DNA from 2 places in the Kosakonia sacchari SP1 genome. Region 2 is predicted to be linked to the other one. Evidence: predicted binding sites of a transcription regulator. Region 2 holds the regulator's gene; the other holds the start of a gene.

Region 1 (5,695 bases), 120 kb from region 2:
CGGCACCACCAGCGGGGTATGGGCGATGGGATCGTCAATGATCATGCAGCGCATGCCATACACCGCTTCAATCAGATCTGCGGTCACAATCTCTTTCGGTGCGCCCTGCGCCACGATCTTACCGTCGCGCAGCGCAATCAGATGCGTGGCGTAACGGCAAGCCTGGTTCAAATCATGCAGCACCGCCGCCAGTGTATAGCCCTGTTCGCGATTTAACTCACTTAACAGTTCCAGCAAGTCGATCTGATAGCTGATATCCAGCCAGGTTGTCGGCTCATCGAGCAGCATGATCGCCGTCTCTTGCGCCAGCACCATAGCGATCCATGCACGTTGGCGCTGTCCGCCGGAGAGCGTATCGACGCTCTGCGTGGCCAGGCTTTCCACCCCGGTGGCCCGCATCGCGCGTTGCACGGCGTCGTCATCCTCTTTGCGCCAGCGGGTGAACAGCGGCTGGTGTGGATAACGCCCACGCGCGACCAATTCCTGCACGGTGATATCGCCGGGCGTGGTGGCGTTTTGCGCAAGCAACCCTATGCGACGCGCCACCTCTTTGCTGGCATAGCGCTGGATCTGCTCGCCATCAAGATAAACATGGCCTTGAGCGGGCGTCATCAGGCGGCTCAGCGTGCGCAGCAACGTGGATTTACCGCAGCCGTTGGGGCCGATAATAGCGGTGAAATGGCCATCTGGGATCGCCACGCTTAAGCGCTCGGCAACCACTTTTTTGCCGTAGCCAATGGTGAGCGCTTCGCCGTGCAAACGGGCAGATAAATCGGTCATTTCTTACGAGACTCCTGAATTAACAAGGCGATAAGGTAAATACCGCCGAGGCTGACGGTCACCACGCCGACCGGCAACTGATAAGGCGTAAAGCCTCGCTGGGCAATCATATCCGCCAGCAACAACAACACCGCGCCACACAGGGCGGATTGGGTTAACCCCCAGCGCGCAGTGGCGCTAACCCGGCGGGCGATATGCGGCGCGACCAGCGCGATAAACGAAATCGGCCCCGCCAGCGCGGTTGCGGCGGCGGTGAGTGCGACGGCGACCAGCATCAGCAGCAGACGTGAACGCTCAACGCTGACGCCCAGCGCGCAGGCACTGTCGTCACCCATTTCCAGCAGCCGCATACGACGTGCCAGCAGGGCGGCAAAAAGAAACATCACCAGCATGATCGGTGCGGAAGGGACGGTTTTCACCCAGGTCAGACCATTGAGCGATCCGGCGTTCCACAGCCCGGCGGAGAGCGCCGTTTCCAGCGAGGCATGCAGCAGCAGCCAGGTATTAAACGCCACCAGCATCGCGCGCACGCCAATACCGACGATGATCAAGCGGAACGTCTCAATGCCGTTGCGCCAGGCCAGCAGCCAGACCACCAGCGAAGTCAGCAGACCGCCGAGCATCGCCGCCAGCGCGATAGCGGCCAGATGCTGACCAAACAGCACCATCGCCACCAGCACGCCGCTCCACGCGCCGGTGTTAAAGCCCATCACATCCGGGCTGCCGAGCGGGTTACGCATCAGCGACTGGAAAATCGCGCCGCTCACGCCAAGCGCCGCGCCAACCAGTAATGCCATTAACACGCGCGGCAAGCGCCACTCAATCACGACCAGTTGCATGGCGCGTGGCGCATCGCCGGTGAGCGCGTCAAGCACCTGCGAAAACGCCAGCGTCACCGCACCGCTGCGTAAACCCCAGTTGGCTAAAAGCAACGCGGCGATAACCATGAACAAGCAGCTGCCGAGCAGGCGGCGGGAGGGAGCCATCATAAGCCGCCTCCGCGCGCGTGGCGCACCAGCACAATCAATACCGGCGCGCCGATAAAGGCACTGACCACGGAAACCCGCAGTTCGCCAGGCACCAGCAGGCGGCCAATGATATCGGCAAACAACAGCAGGGCTGGGGTGGCTATCAACGTGACCGGCAACGACCAGCGGTGATCCGCGCCCACCAGCCAGCGCGCCATGTGTGGCATCATCAGGCCGATAAAGGCAATCGGGCCGACAACCGCCGTCGCGCTGCCGCATAGCACCGTAATCACCACTAAACCGAGCAACTGCGTGCGCGCCACGCGGCTGCCCAGCGCCGTAGCGGTGTCGCTGCCGAGGCTCAGACTGTTCAGCGCGCGGCTCAGCATCAATGCGATGAGCGCTGCCAGCAGCACCGGAATAAGGACAATTTTTAGCGTTTGCAGGGTGCGGATATCCAGCGAACCGGCCTGCCAGAAGCGCAACTGGTCGTAAACGTCGGCATTAAGCAACGAAATGCCGCTCGATAGCCCTTCCAGCACCGCCGCCAGCGCCACGCCCGCCAGCGTCAGGCGAACCGGGCTGAGCTGCCCGCCGCCCTGACTGCCGGTAAAGGCGACCAGCAGCGACGCCGCCAGTGCGCCGCAAAAAGCGAGCAACAGTTGTTCAACGGGCGTGACCGCGCCCAGTAGCGCCGCGCCGAGCACAATGGCGAAGCTGGCACCAGCGTTAACGCCGAGTAAGCCAGGATCAGCGAGCGGATTTCGCGTGAGGGTTTGCATTAACGCGCCGGCAATCCCCAGTGCGCCGCCCGCGAGTAAACCAGCCAGCGTACGCGGCAAGCGGGCATCGTTGATGATGGTGCAGTCCGCGCTATGGCAGACGCCAGTCAGGGCGTCAATGACGACCGAAGCGGGCAGGGGTTTTGCGCCAACAAACAGGCTGAGTGCAACGGCGACAACCAACAATATTAATAACCCGGCGAGGGCAACGGGGCGCGCCGGGAAGGCAGAACACGACATAAAACGTCCCAAATTTGATAATGATAGTAATTATCGTTATCGATCTTGTTTTGATATGTTATCATGCGCAGCCTGCGAATGGACATAGAAAGTGTGTATTTAAGGCATTGGAATGAAGCAACAATCCTGGCTGTTGAACCTGAGTCTGCTGCGTACGCATCCGGATTTTCGCGCGGTATTTCTGGCGCGTTTTATCTCGATTCTCTCGCTGGGTTTATTGGGCGTGGCGGTGCCGGTACAAATTCAGGCGATGACCCACTCCAGTTGGCAAGTTGGCCTGGCCGTCACGCTGACTGGCAGTGCCATGTTCGTCGGCCTGATGTTTGGCGGTGTTCTAGCGGATCGATTTGAGCGCAAAAAACTGATTCTGCTGGCGCGTTCCACCTGCGGCATTGGTTTTATCGGCCTGTTTCTGAATGCGTTGTTGCCGGCGCCTTCGCTGCTGGCAATTTATCTGCTCGGTTTGTGGGATGGTTTTTTCGGCGCGCTGGGCGTAACGGCGCTGCTGGCGGCGACACCCGCGTTGGTCGGGCGTGAAAACCTGATGCATGCTGGCGCAATTACCATGCTGACGGTGCGGCTGGGTTCCGTTATTTCGCCAATGTGCGGCGGTTTGCTACTGGCGACCGGCGGCGTGGCCTGGAACTACGGACTGGCGGCGGCGGGCACGTTTATCACCTTGTTGCCGTTACTTAGCCTGCCAGCATTACCGCCACCGCCACAACCGCGCGAGCACCCGCTGAAATCGCTCCTTACCGCCCTGCAGTTTTTACTTCACAACCCGCTAATTGGCGGCATCGCACTGCTTGGCGGGCTATTGACGATGGCAAGCGCGGTGCGCGTGCTCTACCCGGCGCTGGCGATAAGCTGGAATATGTCGGCGGCCGAAATTGGCTTGCTGTATGCCGCACTACCGCTCGGTGCGGCCATTGGCGCGTTAACCAGCGGCAAGCTGGCGCACAGCGAACGCCCCGGCGTGATTATGCTGCTGGCCTCCGTTGGCGCGTTTATCTCTATCGGTTTGTTTAGCCTGATGCCCGTCTGGGTGCTGGGCGTTGTGTTTCTGGCGCTGTGCGGCTGGCTGACGGCGGTAAGTTCGCTGCTGCAATACACGCTGTTGCAAACGCAAACCCCGGAAGCGATGCTCGGAAGAATTAACGGCTTATGGACGGCGCAAAACGTCACGGGTGACGCCATCGGGGCGGCGCTGCTTGGCGCGATGGCGTCGATGATGACGCCGGTTTCGTCAGCAAGTATCAGCGGTTTTGTGCTGGCGATTGTTGGCGTGTTGCTGGTGGTGGTGCTCGGCGAGCTGCGGCGTTTTCGCCAGGCGCAGCCCGCCACAGAAGCCTGATTACCCAAACAGCGCCGACAAACGTTGTAACACGCGGGTGGCGCTGTAGTAATCAAGGCGGAACGTTTCCGCACCCAGCGCGTACACGTGGTGGTTTTGCACCGCGGAGAGGTGCGCCAGTAATGGGTTCTGGCTGAGTGCGTCCGCGTCTTTCTGGTCGCTGGCAAACAGTAACAGCGCTTCGCCATTCAGCCCGGCGGCCAGGTTCTCTCCGCCCAGTTGAACGATGTCATGACGTTTCCCCTGGCTCTGGCTGGTGTGCAGATTCGCTGGTAACGGCGCGAGGGTAAAGCCCAGTTGCTGCATCAATTTTCCCTGCGCGGACTCTTCAGTCCACAGATTCGCGCCGTGCGCCGCCGGGGTATAAACCAGCGCGGTGACCGGCTGAGGTGGCAGTTTCATCCGCGCTTTAACCTCAGCAAGCTGTTTATTGAACTGGCTGATACGCGCCGCTGCCTCTTTTTCGTGACCGGTGATTTCGCCAAGCTGCGTTAACAGCGCCTGCCAGCTTTTGTCGTCGTAGTTGATGATAAGCGTCGGGGCGATGGTCGAGAGCTGATCATACAGCGACAACGCGGAGTCGCCGCCGGTGGCACTGATCAAAATTAAATCCGGCATCTGCGCGGCAACGGCTTCAGCGTTGGCTTCACCGATGTAGAGACGCGCGACATTGCGCTGTTTGGCGATGTCGCCCCACTGGCGCAGAAAGCCCTGCTCGTCGGCGAAACGATTATTTGGCGTGGTCGCGCCGCTGGCGATAACCGGCGCGTCAATCGCCAGTAGCGAACCGGTGAGCGTCACGCTGGTGGAAACAATGCGCAGCGGCTTGCTGGTAAGGGCGTGTGTTCCGTGGTTGTCGGTCACCTGGCGAGGCCAGTCGGCGGCGGTGGCTGAGGTTAGTCCTAAAACAAAAATGCTCAAAAACACTAAGGGTTTACGGCTCCATAAAGAGAATCTCACAAGGCGTATCCTGTTTTTGCTGAGGTTAATGCTTCTCATTTTCATCGTTGAATGAAGCAGATGCAAGCATTAGCGCTGCTGGCGAAGAATCTGCTGTTGACAGAGCAGGGCATAACTTTTTATCTTACTGCAACAAAACACAAATGATAATCATTCTTAGTTCATTTATCATTGTTGGAGGATGATATGGATACGTCCCTGGCTGAGGAAACCCGGCAGTCTGTGAATACGCTGGCCGCAGATCAGTTTTTCTTTATGTCGCCGTACCGCAGTTTCACCACCTCCGGGTGCGTGGCGCGTTTCTGCGAGCCTGCCGCAGGCGGCGATGCGCCCGACAGCGCTTTCCAGCAAAAGCTGGCGCAAGCCTTTGCCGATGCGAAAGCGCAGGGCGTTGCCCGCCCTGTGATGGTAGGGGCGATCCCGTTCGATACCACGCAGCCGTCTGCGCTGTTTATCCCGCACACCTGGCAAACTTTCTCCCGCCCGGAGAAACAGCGATCTGCGCGCTATTTCACCAGCGGCGCGATGCCGAACGTCACGGCGCAGCAGGCGATCCCGCCGCAGGAGACGTTTATGCAGATGGTGGCGAACGCCGCCGCCCGCACCGCCAC
Region 2 (5,695 bases):
GCGTTTGCTCGTTCGCGGCAAAGTATACGCGGGTGCGCCCATGCAGAGACTCGGTGGATTCCGTAAACCCTTTTTCATCCAGTAAGTAGAGTGTAGACAGCACCAGCAGGAAACGATTCACCGCCTTTTTCTGCTCGGCGTATTCATCAGACAGAAGCAGCTCGCGCACGGCACGGACTTTGTCTTTGGCGGTGTTTGTCGGTTTAACCCCTTCAACGGTGCTGACAGTACGCGTCTCTTTTACTGGCGCGAGGGAAGCGGCAGGCTGTGATGATTGAGGAACGGCGGAAAATTTTAACATGCGCCGTAAAATGTCGGATGCGCTCTCGCCAATGTGCTTCGTGTGGCTGGCAATATAACTGTAGAGCTCATCATCAACTTCGATCGTTTTCATCTTAATCCAGTGCGATATCTTATCTGAATACAAGTGTTGGGATTATAAAGTGAAATCTCAACAGCGGATAGCGTCAAACCAGGATGGCGGCAAAAGTAAGAGTAATTCTTAACCTTGCGGCCGGGCGGCAGAATGTTCAACATAATAACCTAACCCGAATCAGTGAAAAAAAGAACTTTGCCATGAAATTGAATACGCGCGCGCAAACTGCGCAACATCCGCACAACAATTCTCCGATCGTCCTTGTTCACGGTCTTTTCGGTAGCCTTGATAATCTTGGAGTGCTCGCCCGTGAACTGGTTCAGGATCATGACGTGTTGCAAGTGGATATGCGTAACCACGGCCTTTCAGACCGCTCTTCAGAAATGAACTACCCGGCCATGGCGCAGGATCTGCTGGATACGTTGAACGCTCATCAGTTCGACAAAGCGACCTTTATTGGTCACTCCATGGGCGGTAAAGCCGTGATGGCGTTAACAGCGCTCGCGCCAGAGCGTATTGATCAACTGGTGGCGATTGATATTGCGCCTGTGGATTACCAGGTGCGCCGCCATGACGAAATTTTTGCCGCCATCAACGCGGTCAGTGATGCAGAAGCATCCACTCGCCAGCAAGCTGCAACCCTGATGCGTGAACATATAAATGAAGAAGGTGTCATTCAGTTCCTGCTGAAATCCTTTGTCGACGGTACGTGGCGTTTCAACGTGCCGGTGTTATGGGAGCAATACCCGCATATTGTCGGCTGGGAAACGGTTCCGGCCTGGAACAAACCGGCTCTGTTTGTTCGCGGTGGAAATTCCCCTTACGTCACTGAAGCCTACCGTGACACGCTGCTGGCGCAGTTCCCACAAGCGCGAGCGCATGTGATTGCCGGTGCCGGCCATTGGGTTCATGCCGAGAAACCCGACGCGGTTTTGCGTGCTATTCGTCGCTATCTCGCTGAAAAGACAAATTGATTAAAAAGGCGGCGACTGGTCGTTTCAACGCGCCCGGTCGTTGGCGTGTCCGTTGTGCTGATGTATGATGGCGCGCTATTCAGCCCGGGCGCGCCGCCCGATTGCTTGTTTTTCCCGTAGTATGCTTAGACCATGGCTAAAGAACAAACGGACCGTACGACACTAGATCTGTTCGCGAATGAGCGTCGCCCGGGACGGCCGAAGACAAACCCGCTCTCGCGCGATGAACAATTGCGCATCAACAAACGCAATCAGCTAAAACGCGATAAAGTTCGTGGGCTTAAGCGTGTCGAATTAAAACTCAACGTGGAAGCCGTCGATGCGTTAAACGAGCTGGCGGAAGCGCGTGATATGAGCCGCAGCGAGCTTATCGAAGAGATGCTGCTGGCGCAGCTGAAGGCATTGCGCGGCTAGCGAATCCTCCGAAACATCATCGAAATAACACTTTCATGTGTCATACAGTGCAGTCCGACGCGATAGCAGTTTCCGCGTGCTTCCCTGTTCTGCTATGATTGCCCTTATCTGTAGGCGTAGCGCCACCACCATACTCATTAAGTTTCAAGAGGTTATTTTACTCATGGCAATTACAGGCATTTTCTTCGGCAGCGACACCGGCAACACCGAAAACATCGCGAAAATGATTCAGAGTCAGCTTGGTAAAGACGTTGCCGACGTACATGACATTGCCAAGAGCAGCAAAGAAGATATCGAAGGGTATGACATTCTGTTGCTCGGCATTCCTACCTGGTACTATGGTGAAGCGCAGTGCGACTGGGATGACTTTTTCCCGACGCTGGAAGAGATCGACTTTAACGGTAAATTAGTTGCGCTGTTCGGCTGTGGCGACCAGGAAGATTACGCGGAATATTTCTGCGATGCGCTGGGCACCATTCGCGATATCATCGAACCGCGCGGCGCGACCATTGTTGGTCACTGGCCGACTGCGGGCTACCATTTTGAAGCCTCTAAAGGTCTGGCGGACGATGACCACTTCGTTGGCCTGGCGATTGACGAAGACCGTCAACCTGAGCTGACTTCCGAACGCGTTCAAAAATGGGTAAAACAGGTTCGCGAAGAGTTGCACCTGGACGATATCCTTAATGCCTGAGTTTTTTACGGCGTAATCTGTGGATTGCGCCGTATTAATAGATAAAAGCAATGGAAATAATTGCTACAAATTTTTAACTTTTTTATCCATCGCTGTACAATGAGCCCTGCTAAACTGGGTGCCGCCGTAAAGGACTTTGCTGGCGACACCACGTTTTATAAGCTTACTTTACTTGAGGGCTTGCAGTTTTCATCCAGCCATGGCAGTTCTATAATGAGACGCATTACCCCAGGTGCATTCCTTATAACTTCCGCTAAGGAAGTGAATCGTATAGCAACAGGACAGATTCCGCATGACTGACAACAATACCGCATTAAAGAAGGCCGGCCTGAAAGTCACGCTTCCTCGGTTAAAAATCCTTGAAGTGCTTCAGGAACCGGATAACCATCATGTCAGTGCGGAAGATTTATACAAACGACTGATCGACATGGGCGAAGAGATCGGACTGGCAACGGTTTACCGTGTACTGAACCAGTTTGACGACGCCGGGATTGTGACCCGTCATAACTTCGAAGGCGGCAAGTCCGTTTTTGAACTGACTCAGCAACATCACCACGATCACCTGATCTGCCTCGATTGCGGCAAGGTGATTGAATTCAGTGATGACTCCATTGAAGCGCGTCAGCGTGAAATCGCCGCGAAACACGGCATTCGCCTGACTAACCACAGTCTTTACCTTTACGGTCACTGCGCCGAAGGTGACTGCCGCGAAGATGAACACGCGCACGACGCGAAATAACAGCTTTTGAAGCCTAAAAAGCCAACCTGACGGTTGGCTTTTTTTTGCCTGCAATACTGGCAAAAAAGAAAAACCCGGCAAGCTCGCGCCGCCGGGTGTAATCACTGCCTCACATTACGCTTTTACGCTGTCGACACGGCTAAAGCGTTTACCGTCCGGGCTGACGGTTCGCACCTGCACTTCCCCGCTCACTTGCGGACGCGCTTTATCGTCGTAGCGCTGCCAGTTTTTGCCGCCGTCGGTTGAAAACTCAACCACCATGCCTGGGAAGCTGGTATTGGCTTCAAGTTTTCCACCCACCACGCGCGCGCCCGGTACTGGCAGGCGGTAATGAACACCAGCCTTATCCAGTTTCGCCAGTTCGCGATGACCTAACAGGTTCGCAAAGCGTTGCCAGTCACGTTCCAGCGCTTTCACATCTACCAGATGTGTCTCACCGCCTTTGTATTCACGTCCGGCTTTGTAATCCTGCTCCCAGCCCGCGCGATGCCATGCACGTTCAGCCACCGAAACCATACGCGGATAAATCATGTACTCCATCTGGTTATCGGTGCGCACCACCTCGCTCCACAGCTGCGCAGAAAGGCCATACGCGCCCGGCCACGGTTTGTCGGATTTCGCGCTAAACGGGTTGCCATCACGATCGAGCGAGGTTTCCGCGTTCTGCGGCATGTTGTCCGGGGCGAAACTGAAAATCTTACGTTCATCGCTAAAACGCGTACCCCAGTAGTAACCGCTTTCGGCCGGGTTGACCTCATTCGGGAAATCGAGATAAACGTAATCAGGGTTAGAGACCACAACGCGGAAGCCTTTGTTCGCCCAGTCATTCACCGAGTCAAAACCGCCCCAGTAGAGCGTATCCCAGAAGTTAACATTGACATGATCGGTGGCGAACACCGACGCGTCTTTGGCATCTTTCAAACCGTCCTGCCACGCCTGCATCGTGTCAATGCCGTGCGCTTTCACCAGCTTGCTGACCTCAACGCCAAAATAGCTGGAGAGATGTTCCACGTCGGCAACTTTGCCCTCTTTGATCATCGCCTGGCAGGCTTGCGATTTCGCCCACGGCTTATCCTGATTGCTCTGATCAATAATGCCTTTGCCCGCTTCCGGTTTTTTCTGATCCGTATAACCGGCGCCCAGATAGATGTTTTTCGCTTCGTCACCGCCAAAATGCCAGGTATTCAGCGGCAGCCCGGCTTCTTTATGCATCTGCTGGATTTCACCAATCACTTTGTCTACGAAGTTACGCGACGAATCAAGGCACGGATTGAGATAACCAGTGCGGTTATAGAACTGCACACCGGTGGTGTTCGATGTATCAGTGGGATCCAGCAGACGATATTGATTTGCCTCTTTCTCTTTGCCTGCTTTCATCAGGCGATCGTAACGCGCTTCCATCGAGATCACCGCTGCACGCGCATGAGCTGGCATATCGATTTCCGGGATCACTTCGATTTGTCGCGCTTTGGCGTATTTGAGGATTTCGATGTAATCGGCACGGCTGAAGTGACCGCTACCGTTGTTATTACTGTCCGGTCCGGAACCGAGCTGCGGCAACAGGCACGTTTTCTCACTCAGATCATGACAACGCTTACTGCCGATATCGGTCAGTTCCGGCAGGCCGGGGATCTCAATGCGCCAGCCTTCATCATCCGTAAGATGGAAATGGAATTTGTTCAGTTTGTATGCCGACATCTGATCTAACAGGCGCAGTACCGCCGCTTTACTGTGGAAGTTGCGACCAACATCCAGCTGGATGCCGCGATAATCAAAACGCGGTGCATCTTTCGCTTCAAGCGCGGCAATCTTCATCTCGCCCGTAGCAGGAACGAGCGACAGCAGCGATTGCAGACCGTAGAACACGCCCGCTTGATCGTAGCCGGTCACCACGGTTTCTTTCGCGCCAATATGCAGACGGTACGCGCCAGACACCGCCTCATCGCCGCTAAAGGTGTTGCTGGCAATTTCAGTCCGTAGCGGATAATTGCCCTCTTTCACGCCCAGTAATGCAAAACGTGATTTCACCGCATCTTGTGCATCGGCACTCAGCGCGGAGAGATCCAGCTTCACGCCCTTACTCAGGTCGACATCCTGCCCGTGGATGTTAACGTGCTGTGGCGTTGGCACAATCTGGCCACGCAGCGACGCGAGATTTAGCGTTTTCACATCGCTATTTTTCTCAAAGCGCGCCTCAGCAGTCATCAGGATATTTTTGTCGTCCGGCGTACGTTTCCACTGGTTATCAAGCGGCGTAACAAAGCGGGATAAATCTTCCGTATCCGTATTGGCAATCACTTTCGCCGTCGCGCCGTCGGCGGTGACGTACCAGCGCGGCAGCACATCGGTGATAAACAACTGCCAGTATTCATTAATAATCGGGATCTCTATCGCCTGCTTTGCCGGGAAACCGGTAAATTTGTCGGTCGGCTCCAGCTTATGCAGGTCGCCCATAATATGGGTCACTTTGAACTGATCGTTTGCCACCTCCAGCACCG

The links. The regulator Fur, encoded in region 2, represses iron uptake genes when iron is present. The targets are predictions, from matches to a motif close to ATAATAATGAGAACNACTATCAA.
Region 1: a site for Fur is predicted at 2,785-2,807, ahead of fepD (Fe(3+)-siderophore ABC transporter permease). Genes of this name have one in related genera too.

The regions. Positions count from the first base shown of each region.
Region 1 covers NZ_CP007215.2:3,537,484-3,543,178, reverse strand. Annotated here, with positions in the region: gene fepC (iron-enterobactin ABC transporter ATP-binding protein) at 1-780, opposite strand, end outside; gene fepG (iron-enterobactin ABC transporter permease) at 777-1,769, opposite strand; gene fepD (Fe(3+)-siderophore ABC transporter permease) at 1,766-2,770, opposite strand; gene entS (enterobactin transporter EntS) at 2,883-4,124, shown strand; gene fepB (Fe2+-enterobactin ABC transporter substrate-binding protein) at 4,125-5,084, opposite strand; gene entC (isochorismate synthase EntC) at 5,271-5,695, shown strand, end outside.
Region 2 covers NZ_CP007215.2:3,415,761-3,421,455, forward strand. Annotated here, with positions in the region: gene seqA (replication initiation negative regulator SeqA) at 1-394, opposite strand, end outside; gene ybfF (esterase) at 577-1,350, shown strand; gene ybfE (LexA regulated protein) at 1,483-1,764, shown strand; gene fldA (flavodoxin FldA) at 1,928-2,458, shown strand; gene fur (ferric iron uptake transcriptional regulator) at 2,751-3,197, shown strand; gene C813_RS39205 (beta-N-acetylhexosaminidase) at 3,312-5,695, opposite strand, start outside.